One region of the Rhizobium sp. BK112 genome, then DNA from elsewhere that is predicted to be linked to it. Evidence: riboswitches for the same ligand, from Rfam matches in the RefSeq annotation. Region 1 holds a riboswitch; the other holds the start of a gene.

Region 1 (5,386 bases):
TGTCAGCCCATCCGATGGAAGCCCGGAGTCAGAAGCTGACCGGTATCTCCGCGCCGGCGAGATCTTGGTCAATCTCTTGCAGCAGGCCGAACGGACCCAAGCGGCAATTCTGGCCTATCAGACAGAGACCGCAACGAAGAAAACTGAATAGCCAAAATCCCTCGACAGGGCATCGCAAGAAGCCTTCTCAGCAATTTCGGCAATCCTGAATCACCTTATGCGGCGCCCGCCGTCTGACCATTACCTAATCACGGGACACAGAAAGCGCATATTCACCATCCGAAGCCACATATTGCGGTGTTTGTTCTGCTCGACGGTATTATTTCTCGGTCATGTCGCGTACGCCGAAGACGTCGACTTGATGTCCGGTGTCGTTGCCCGCCCTGGCGACGAGCAAACTGTTCCGGCCGATCAATTCAAGAAGGCGAGCCCCTGGAAAATCGGCATGAGCCATTTTGGCGTGAATGCCAATACCTGGGCAACGCAGATGGCGGCGGAAGCGCAGGCGGTCGTGAAAGCCGACCCACGTATCTCGCAATTCGTGCTTCTTGACGCCAATCTTAGCCAGGCCAAACAGATCTCCGATATCGAGGAACTGATCGCACAGAAGGTCGATGCCATCATCGTGACCCCGGTGTCGCCCACTTCCGCCGATGCCGGTATTGAAAAGGCCGTCGCCGCCGGAATTCCGGTGATCGTGCACACCGGCCTAACCGAGACCGACAAGTTCACGGTCGACATCCAGGGTGGCGGGGAGAATTTCGGGAAGGTCTCGGGCGACTTCCTGGCGAAAGAACTGGGTGGAAAAGGCAATATCTGGGTCTTGCGTGGTCTTCCGACCCGCCCGGAAGACATCAATCGGTATAAGGGTTTGCTCGAGGCGATAAAGGGAACGATATCAAGATCGTCGCCGAAGACGCCGGTCTTTGGAGTTACGACTACGGCCACAAGGTTTGTGAGACATTCTATCTCGAAAATCCGGCGGTTGACGGCATCTGGTCATCTGGAGCCGACATGAGCCGGGCATGCATCGATGTGTTCCAAAAGTACGGCGCCAAAATTCGCCGATCACTGGTGAAGCGAATAACGGCTTTCTCAAGCAATGGATCGATAGCGGGGTCGATGCTGTCGCGACCGAGTACGGTCCCGAGCAAGGAGCCGCCGCTGTACGCGCCGCTGTTGCCCTCCTTGAGGGCAAGGCACTCCATAAGCGCTACGTCTATGAACCTGACGGCTGGGACATCGCGAAGGCGAAAGCGAACTTTCGCGATGATCTCAACGAGAAATTCTGGATGCCCAGCAGCCTGACGGAATCCGAGCGCAAGACCCTTTGCGGCAAGCCATGACGGCTTCGCCTGTTTGTGGACAATCGTTCCGTCGCAGCGCTGCCCCGGATCGTCTGTCCGCGATGCCATCATTCCACGTTGGGCTGCTGTGTCCCCGCTCGCCCTAAATCCGAGGAGCCGCCTCCCATGACTTCCGCAGCCACCAAACCGGTTCTGATGCCCATCTGCATCCAGAACATGCCGAGCAGCCTCTACGATAGGGCCGAGGATCTCGAGGTGAAAGACAATCACCCTTGGCCCATGCATCTTGCGGACGCTCGGAAAGGTCGCCACCCACCTCTCCTATTCGATGTCATGCGACTTTTGTCTTATGTTTCAGGATCATTTCGGCTACCAACTCCGCGGTGGCCGCTGAAAGCGTCCAACCAAGGTGGCCATGACCGGTATTATAAAACACCCCCGGCCTGCTTCCTGACCTGACCCTCGGCATCATGTTCGGCATCATTGGACGCAGACCCGCCCACGGAACGACGCGTGACGTCGCAACTTTGGGAAACAGCGTTCTCACCCATTCGGTCAATGGATTGATGCGGTCCTGCCGGATATCACGGTTCACGCCATTGAATTCTGCTGTTCCTGCCACGCGGAACCGATCGACCCCGAGACGGCTCGTGACGATCTTTGCGCGATCGTCGAGCAGGCTCGTCCAGGGCGCGCCGCTCTGGCTCTCGCGATCATCGAGATGGACGGTGATCGAATATCCCTTTACCGGGTAGACGTTGATGCGGTCACCGAGCATATCGGCAAAACGCCGGCTAGCGACACCAGCACATATCACCAGTGAATCTGCGTCAATGATGCTTTGCTTCCCGTCCTCCGAACCCGTCGGTTTCCAGATGACCTTCACGCCGCCTTGCGAAACGAGCCGATCGACATTTGCATCAAACACGAATTTCACACCGCGTTTGACGCAGGCTGCCGCAAGGCCTCGGGTGAATTTGTGAATGTCGCCTGTCGAGTCCGAGGGCGTAAAGAACCCCCCGAAAAAATCCCCCACCAACGCAGGTTCAATCGTCCGGATCTCACTGGCCGTCACCGGTTTGCGATCGAGCCCGGCTTGGACCAACATCGCATTTACCTGTGAGGCGTGATCGAAGCTGGCTTTGTCGTAGTAGACGTGCAGAATTCCGCGCTTCTCGAGGTCGAACTCAATCTCTTCTTCGTCGGCGATCTCGAACATATGTTTGCGAGCCGCAATCGCCAATCGGGTTGTCTCTATCGTATTTGATCGGTAGTTGCCAATGTTGCCAAGAAACTCCCCCATCCATGAATATTTGTGCCAACTGGGCGTCGGGTTGAGGAGCAAAGGAGCATCGCTCTTCAGCATCCACTTGATGCCTTTGGCAACCGTAGACCAGTGATTCCAGACTTCAGCGTTGCTCGCGGACAGTTGCCCCCCGTTCGCGAAGGAGGTTTCCATCGCGGGGTAGCGATGCCGATCGATGACAGTGACATCAAATCCGCGGCGGGACAGGGCATAAGCGGTGGTGACGCCGGTAATTCCAGCGCCCAAAACGACGATGTGGGGCACGTATTCTCTCCAACATTGGTTCGGGAACGTTTGCCAGTCCCATAGCCCCCATCTGTCTTTTTACCTGAGAGCTTCTCCCTCTCCTGAGGGTCCCCTTCGGTGGACACACGCCGTGCCTCTCTCCAGATTGTAATCGAGCCTGCAGTCTTCTTTACCTGAGAGTTTCCTGGGGGGTTGCTCCTTCGGCGTGGCGCAACGCGCCATCTCTCCTGCACGACCGTAGTATCTTGCCACCGAAGCTTGCGAGGAAGCTTGCCTGCCGCAAAGATCTCGTCTTGCGGAAACCAACGTCGCCAACCCTCGCCATTCGTCCCGCGAAATCAGGTGATGGTACCGGTTTGCGTCTGTCGGTTATTCACCGCAGCATCGGTGGAATGTGAGTCACTTGTGGCATTTTAGGAGGTGTTCGATGCCGGCTTGCGCACACTCAGTATCCTGGGCCGGGGTTCCTGAGCTAAGTCCGATGGCACCGACAACCTCGCCGTCCACAATGACTGGCAGACCGCCTGCAACTACCATCAATCGACCACCGATTGCCGAGTTGATCCCATAGGCCGGTGAACCTGGCTGGCTGGCAGTTCCGTAGCTTTCAGTCGTGCGCTTGGCGCCAGCAGCCGTGTAGGCTTTGTCTTGAGCGATGATCGCACTTGTTATCTTGCCACCATCCATGCGTTCGAAAGCGATCAGTTGCCCGGACTCATCAGTGACCGCAATGCACATCGGGACGCCGATATCCTTTGCTCTGATAGCGGCGCCTTCGATGAGCAGTTTGGCATCCGCAAGCGCCAGCCGCTTAATTGTCAACATGCCTTGGAAATCCTCAGTTTTTCCGTCCGCCTGGTCCAGGAGCGCCGTATCGCCCTGCCCTGGTAGGACTGTCAGGAAAGTCATTGTTCGAACTTAAAAAAGGGCCCGGAAAAGACCTGTTTTTTCCGGGCCAGTTGGGGAAGCCGTATCTGGTTCAGAAGCAGTCCTTGAACAGCGCCTTGGTATTTTCGAGGGTCATCACAACAGGGTTGCCGCCGGCGCTCGGATCTTCGATTGCCATGGCCGACAATTCGTCGATGCGGTCTGCGGCGATTCCCATTGCTGTCAGAGTTTCCGGTACGCCGAGGTCGGAGCGAAGCTTCAGCACATAGTCGTAGAAGCCGTCGAAACCGCCGGAAATGCCGAGATAGGCGGCAGCCCGGCCGATCTTCTCCTCGATCGCGGCGCGGTTGAAGCGCAGCACCGCCGGCATGACAACCGCATTGGTCATGCCGTGATGGGTGTTGTAGACCGCGCCGATCGGATGCGACAGCGCATGAATGGCGCCGAGCCCTTTCTGGAAAGCGACCGCGCCCATGGCGGCGGCTGCCATCATGTTGGCGCGGGCTTCGAGATCGGTGCCTTCCTTATAGGCGCGCGGCAGGAACTCCTTGACAAGCCGCATGCCTTCCAGCGCGATGCCGGCCGACATCGGATGATAGAAGGGCGAGGAATAGGCCTCCAGGCAATGGGCGAAGGCATCCATGCCGGTGCCGGCCGTGATGATCTTCGGCATGCCGACCGTCAGCTCCGGATCGGAAATCACAACGCCGGGCAAGAACTTCGGATGGAAGATGATCTTCTTCACATGCGTTTCGGAATTGGTGATGACGCTGGCGCGGCCGACTTCCGAGCCGGTGCCGGCCGTCGTCGGCACGGCGACGATCGGCGCGATGCCTTCGAGGCTCGCCCGCGTCCACCAGTCGCCGATATCCTCGAAATCCCACACCGGCCGCGTCTGGCCGACCATGAAGGCGACGCACTTGCCGAGATCGAGGCCCGAGCCGCCGCCGAAGGCGACGACGCCGTCATGACCGCCGTCTCGGAACGCCCTGACACCGGCATCGAGGTTCTTCTCGTTCGGGTTCGGATCGACCTCGGCGAAGATCGCCCGGCCAAGACCGGCGTCCTCCAGAATGTCGAGCGCATTCTTGGTGATCGCCATCGATGCGAGGCCGCGATCGGTGACGAGCAGCGGCTTTTTCATGCCGAGGCTCTTGCAGGCGTCGGGCAACTCCTTGATGCGGCCCCGGCCGAGCTTGACCGATGTCGGATAGCTCCAGTTTGCGGTGATGTTGCTGCTGCTCATGCTGTGACTTTCTTCAGGTGGTAGGATTTCGGACGCGTCAGATTCTGGAAGCCGATGATCGACAGCGAGCCGCCGCGGCCGGTCTCCTTGACGCCGGTCCAGCAGAGCGCCGGATCGAGATAGTCCGCGCGGTTCATGAAGACGGTGCCGGTTTCGATCTCGCGGCCGAGCCGCGCTGCCCGTTCGGCATCCCTCGTCCAGAGCGAGGCGGTCAGCCCGTAGCGGCTGTCGTTCATCAGGGCAAGCGCTTCCTCGTCGTTCTTCACCTTCATGATGCCGACCGCCGGACCGAACGTCTCTTCACGCATGAAGGCCAAGGAATGGTCGACATCAACGAGGATCTGCGGCGCGAGATAGGCGCCGCCGTCATCCTGCGGAAAGAGCTTCGGGTCG
Region 2 (5,386 bases), on a different contig from region 1:
GGTAGGGGGCCAGATGCGCCTTGACTCCGATCGGGCCCATGCCGGGTCCGCCGCCGCCATGCGGAATGCAGAAGGTCTTGTGCAGGTTCAGGTGGCTGACGTCGGAGCCGATGTCACCGGGGCGGGACAGGCCGACCATGGCGTTCATGTTGGCGCCGTCGAGATAGACCTGGCCGCCATGCTCATGCACCAGATCGCAGATTTCCCTGACGGTTTCCTCGAAGACGCCGTGCGTCGAGGGATAGGTGATCATGCAGCAGGAGAGATTTGCCGCATGCTGCTCAGCCTTGGCGCGGAAATCGTCGAGATCGATATCGCCATTCTCGCGCACCTTGACGACGACCACCTTCATGCCGACCATCTGGGCCGAGGCCGGGTTGGTGCCATGCGCCGAGGTCGGGATCAGGCAGACGTCACGATGGCCGTCGCCATTGGCGATATGATAGTTGCGGATCGTCAGCAGGCCGGCATATTCGCCCTGCGCGCCGGAATTCGGCTGCATCGAGAAGGCGTCGTAGCCGGTGACGGCGCAGAGCTTTTCGATCAGGTCGTCGATCATCTCGCGGTAACCGAGCGCCTGGTCGGCCGGCACAAAAGGATGGATATCGGAAAATTCCGGCCAGGTGATCGGCAGCATTTCCGCCGTCGCATTGAGCTTCATCGTGCAGGAGCCGAGCGGGATCATCGAGCGGTCGAGCGCCAGATCCCGGTCGGAGAGCCGGCGGATGTAACGCGTCATCTCGCTTTCGGCGCGGTTCATGTGGAAGATCGGATGGGTGAGGTAGTCGCTGGTCCGAAGCAGGCCCTTCGGCAAGCGGTAGGAAGGCTCGAAATCGGCGATAGTGAAATTGCCGCCGAAGGCGCGCCACACGGCTTCGAGCGTGGCAGGGCGGGTGCGCTCGTCGAGGCTCATGCCGATCCGGGTTTCGCCGACCTTGCGCAGATTGACGCCTTCGGCAACGGCGGCGCGCAGGATGAGGCCCTGCATATGGCCGACGTCGACGGTGATCGTGTCGAAGAAGGTGTCGGGTTCCACCTTATAGCCGAGCTTTTCCAGGCCCTTGGCCATCAGCACGGCTTTCTGGTGCACCTGCTGGGCGATCGCCTTGATGCCCTTCGGGCCGTGGAAGACGGCATACATCGAGGCCATGACGGCGAGCAGCACCTGGGCGGTGCAGATATTCGACGTCGCCTTCTCGCGGCGGATATGCTGCTCGCGGGTCTGCAGCGACAGGCGATAGGCACGATTGCCGCGGGCATCGACGGAGACGCCGACGAGACGGCCGGGCATGGAGCGCTTGATGGCATCCTTGACCGACATATAGGCTGCATGCGGGCCGCCGTAGCCGACCGGGACGCCGAAGCGCTGCGAGGAACCGATGGCGATATCGGCGCCCATTTCGCCGGGCGACTTCAGCAGCGTCAGCGCCAGGATATCGGCGGCGACGATAGCGATGGCGCCGGTCTGGTGCAGGCGGGCGATCAGGCCGGTAAAATCATGCACGTGACCATGCGTGCCGGGATACTGGAAGATCGCCCCGAAGACATCGACGGGGTCGAGATCGGTGAAGGGATTGCCGACGATGACGCTCCAGCCGAGCGGCTCGGCGCGGGTGCGGATGAGGGCGATGGTCTGCGGATGGCAGTCTGCATCGACGAAGAAGGCTTTTGCCTTCGACTTGGCGACGCGCTCGGCGATCGCCATGCCTTCGGCGGCGGCGGTCGCCTCGTCGAGCAGCGAGGCGTTGGCGACGTCGAGGCCGGTCAAGTCGCAGATCATCGTCTGGTAGTTGAGCAGCGCTTCCAGGCGGCCCTGGCTGATCTCCGGCTGGTAAGGCGTATAGGCCGTATACCAGGCCGGGTTTTCCAGGATGTTGCGCTGGATGACGGGCGGCGTGATCGTACCGTAGTAACCCTGGCCGATCAGCGAGACCAGCACCTTGTTCTTGTTGGCGGTCTCGCGCAACTTGTCGAGCGCCTCACGCTCGGTCATCGGCGCGCCCCAGACGAGCGGCGCCTTCTGGCGGATCGAGGGCGGCAGTGTCGCGTCGATCAGGCCGTCGAGGCTGTTATAGCCGATCACCTTCAGCATGTCGGTCATCTCAGCCGGCGAGGGGCCGATATGGCGGCGATTGGCGAAATCGTAGGGCTGATAGTCGGTAAACTGGAATTCCGTCGGCGTCGTCATTACGCAGTGAGCTCCTTGTAGGCCGCCTCATCGAGCAGGCCATCGGCGTCCGCAGGATTTGCAAGCTTCAGCTTGAAGAACCAGCCGGCTCCCTGAGGATCGGAATTGACCAGCGACGGATCGGCAACGATGGCCGGATTGACCTCGGTGATCTCACCATCAAGCGGACAATAGACGTCGGAAGCAGCCTTGACGGATTCAACGGTCGCGGCATTGCCGTTCTTGGAGAAGGTCGCGCCGACTTCCGGCAGTTCGACGAAAACCAGGTCGCCGAGCTGATCGACGGCATAGTTGGTGATGCCGACCGTCGCAACGCCGCCTTCGATCTTCAGCCATTCGTGTTCTTCGGTAAATTTCAGCATTGTTCGTCCTCTCTGGAAAAGGTTTAGCGTTTGTAGGTCGGTGTGACGAAGGGCAGGGCGCTGACGGTGATCGGCAGATATTTGCCGCGCACCTCGGCGTAGACGAGTGTGCCCGCCGCAGCATGAGAGATCGGCACGTAGCCCATGGCGACGGGGCCCTCGACGCTGGGGCCGAAGCCGCCCGAGGTGACTTCGCCGATTTCGACCTTGCCCTCGGCATCGGCATAGAGCTTGGCATGGCCGCGCACCGGGGCCTTGCCTTCCGGCTTCAGGCCGACGCGGCGCCGCGCGGCGCCGTTTTCGAGTTCGGAAAGGATGCGGCCGGAGCCGGGGAAGCCGCCGGCGCGTGCACCACCGCCGCGCCTTGCCTTCTGCATGGCCCATTCCAGCGCCGCCTCGACCGGTGAGGTGGTCGTGTCGATATCATTGCCGTAGAGGCAGAGGCCGGCTTCCAGCCGCAGCGAATCGCGGGCACCAAGCCCGATTGCCTGGACGTCGGGATGTTCGAGCAACCGCATGGTGACATCCTCGGCCTTGTCTGATGGGATCGAGATTTCAAAGCCGTCCTCGCCGCTATAGCCGGAGCGCGAGACAAGACAGGAAACGTCGTGCAGGCGGCAGTGGCGCACATCCATGAATTTCATCGCCGCGACGTCGGCCCAGAGCTCGGCGAGAACCTCGACGGCACGCGGTCCCTGCAGCGCGATCAGAGCACGATTGAGAAGGGTGATATCGCATTGGTCGCCGATATGGGTCTGCAGATGGGCGAGGTCGGCTTCCTCGCACGACGCGTTGACGACGACGAAAAGATGATCGTCGAGATGGGTGATCATCAGGTCGTCGAGAATGCAGCCGGTGTCGTCGGTGAAGAAGCCATAGCGCTGACGGCCTTCGGCAAGGCCCAGTATGTCAACCGGTACCAGGCTTTCGAGCGCCAGCGCGGCATCTTCGTAGCTGCCCGATTTCGCCTTCACGATCACCTGGCCCATATGGGAGACGTCGAAGAGGCCGGCTTCGGTGCGGGTATGAAGATGTTCCTTCATGACACCTGCAGGATATTGCACCGGCATGTCATAGCCAGCGAACGGCACCATGCGGGCGCCGAGCGAAAGATGCAGGGCATGCAGCGGGGTTTTCTTCAGGGCAGCAGTATCGTCCAAAAGACGCCTCCGGGGTTTGCGCCTTCTCAGGAAGGCGCGGGCTCAAATCTGAAGGCGCGGTTGCGCACTTCTCTCCTGAGCCCCCTCTGTCCTGAGTGCCTGAGATTGTTATCCCTTCGGCGAGCGTTTCGAGAACGCTTCTCTCCAGAGTTCCGTCTGCCCCTTGCTGGTCCTTTTGCCTGAGAGTTTCCGGGGCGGTTGCTCCTTCGGCACCGGTGGCGAAAGCACCGGATTCTCCCAACAAGGTTGGCGCAATTATCCGGCGGGTGCAGCGCTTGGCAAGGGGCAAATGTCGTGACCGGGCAAATTTTTGTCGTCTTATTCCAACCAAGCCCTAATCTGCGGCAAATCTGCTTTTGCATTCGGCGGGGAAACCGGCTATCGCGACATGCTGTTGAAGGGGATCTCATGCGGCAGACCGGACTGAAAGCGACGCTCTTCCTGCGCATGCTTTGCGCATTGAGCTTGGTTTTGCTCGGCCTTGCCCATCAGGCGCCGCAGGCTGCCGCCGCCGAGGGCTACGATGCCGCGGCCTATGTGCTGCCCGACGGCACCTTCGCTTCGCTCTGCGTCACCATAAAGGACGCCGACGGCAAGACCCTTACCTTCAAACCGAATTGTGAAGCTTGCCGGCTGTCGGCCTCGGTCATCCTGCCGACGCCGGATGCGGGCTCCTGGCTCGAGCGCAAGCTCGGCTCGCTGATCAACGCGCCGGTCGAAATCTCTGTCGTTGTCGGCGCAGGCGCCGTCAGCCGGGCGAATTCCCGCGCGCCCCCCATCCTCGCCTGATCTGTTATCGTAACCATGATCAGTAATGCCGGCCCACTTGAGAGAAGTCCGCGGCCGGCGAGGAGATATCCGATGAAAACTTTCAAAAAAATTGGCAAGACATTCGGGCTTGCCGCCATTCTTTCCGCCACCGCTTTTGCCGGCGCCGAGGCGCATGTGACCTTCCTCGACAAGCAGGCAAAGCAGGACAGCACCATTCTCGCCACATTGCAGCTGCCGCACGGCTGCGACGGCAAGGCGACCACGGAAGTGCGGGTCAAGCTGCCGGAAGGTTTCGTCTTCGCCAAGCCGCAGCCGAAGGCCGGCTGGGAGGTCGAGGTGATCAAGGGCGATTATCAGAAGACCTACGACAATCACGGCGACAAGGTGAAATCAGGCGCGATCGAGATCCGCTGGAAGAACGGCAATCTCTCCGACGATTTCTATGACACCTTCGTGATCCAAGGTAAGGTTTCGGGCGTCGAAGCCGGCACCTCGCTCGCCTTTCCGGTGACGCAGATGTGTGGCGATACCGTCGCGGCCTGGGATCAGGTGGCGAAGGAGGGCGACGACGCGCATGGGCTGAAAAGCCCGGCGCCGCTCCTGAAGGTCGTCGCCGGCGAAGGTCACGGCCACGATCATGACGACATGGCCGGCATGGACATGACCGGTAAAACCAGCATGGACATGTCCGGTATGGCGGGCTTGGGTGCTGCGGCGCCCGCCGGCGAAACGGTCAAGGCCGGCGATCTCGAAATCTCCGGCGGCTTCGCCAAGGCGATGCTGCCCGGCCAGCCGGTCGGCGGCGGTTTCTTTACGGTGAAGAACAACGGCCAGACGGATGATCGACTGGTGTCGGTGAGCTCGCCTGCATCAGGCGAGGTTCAGATCCACGAGATGGAGACCAA

The links. Region 1 has a riboswitch for glycine ahead of FHT75_RS29360 (D-amino acid dehydrogenase). Riboswitches for the same ligand answer to the same signal wherever they lie in the genome.
Region 2: another riboswitch for glycine. It lies ahead of gcvT (glycine cleavage system aminomethyltransferase GcvT); the one in region 1 lies ahead of FHT75_RS29360 (D-amino acid dehydrogenase).

What each region holds. Positions count from the first base shown of each region.
Region 1 covers NZ_JACHYZ010000014.1:28,753-34,138, forward strand. The annotation lists gene FHT75_RS29350 (hypothetical protein) at 1-151, shown strand, start outside; gene FHT75_RS36015 (substrate-binding domain-containing protein) at 293-1,018, shown strand; gene FHT75_RS36020 (hypothetical protein) at 1,026-1,346, shown strand; gene FHT75_RS29360 (D-amino acid dehydrogenase) at 1,639-2,877, opposite strand; glycine riboswitch at 3,010-3,099, opposite strand; gene FHT75_RS29365 (heme-binding protein) at 3,259-3,768, opposite strand; gene FHT75_RS29370 (iron-containing alcohol dehydrogenase) at 3,839-4,993, opposite strand; gene FHT75_RS29375 (aldehyde dehydrogenase family protein) at 4,990-5,386, opposite strand, start outside.
Region 2 covers NZ_JACHYZ010000009.1:325,369-330,754, forward strand. The annotation lists gene gcvP (aminomethyl-transferring glycine dehydrogenase) at 1-2,188, opposite strand, end outside; gene gcvH (glycine cleavage system protein GcvH) at 2,188-2,550, opposite strand; gene gcvT (glycine cleavage system aminomethyltransferase GcvT) at 2,574-3,710, opposite strand; glycine riboswitch at 3,787-3,868, opposite strand; glycine riboswitch at 3,872-3,960, opposite strand; gene FHT75_RS24480 (hypothetical protein) at 4,119-4,499, shown strand; gene FHT75_RS24485 (copper chaperone PCu(A)C) at 4,572-5,386, shown strand, end outside.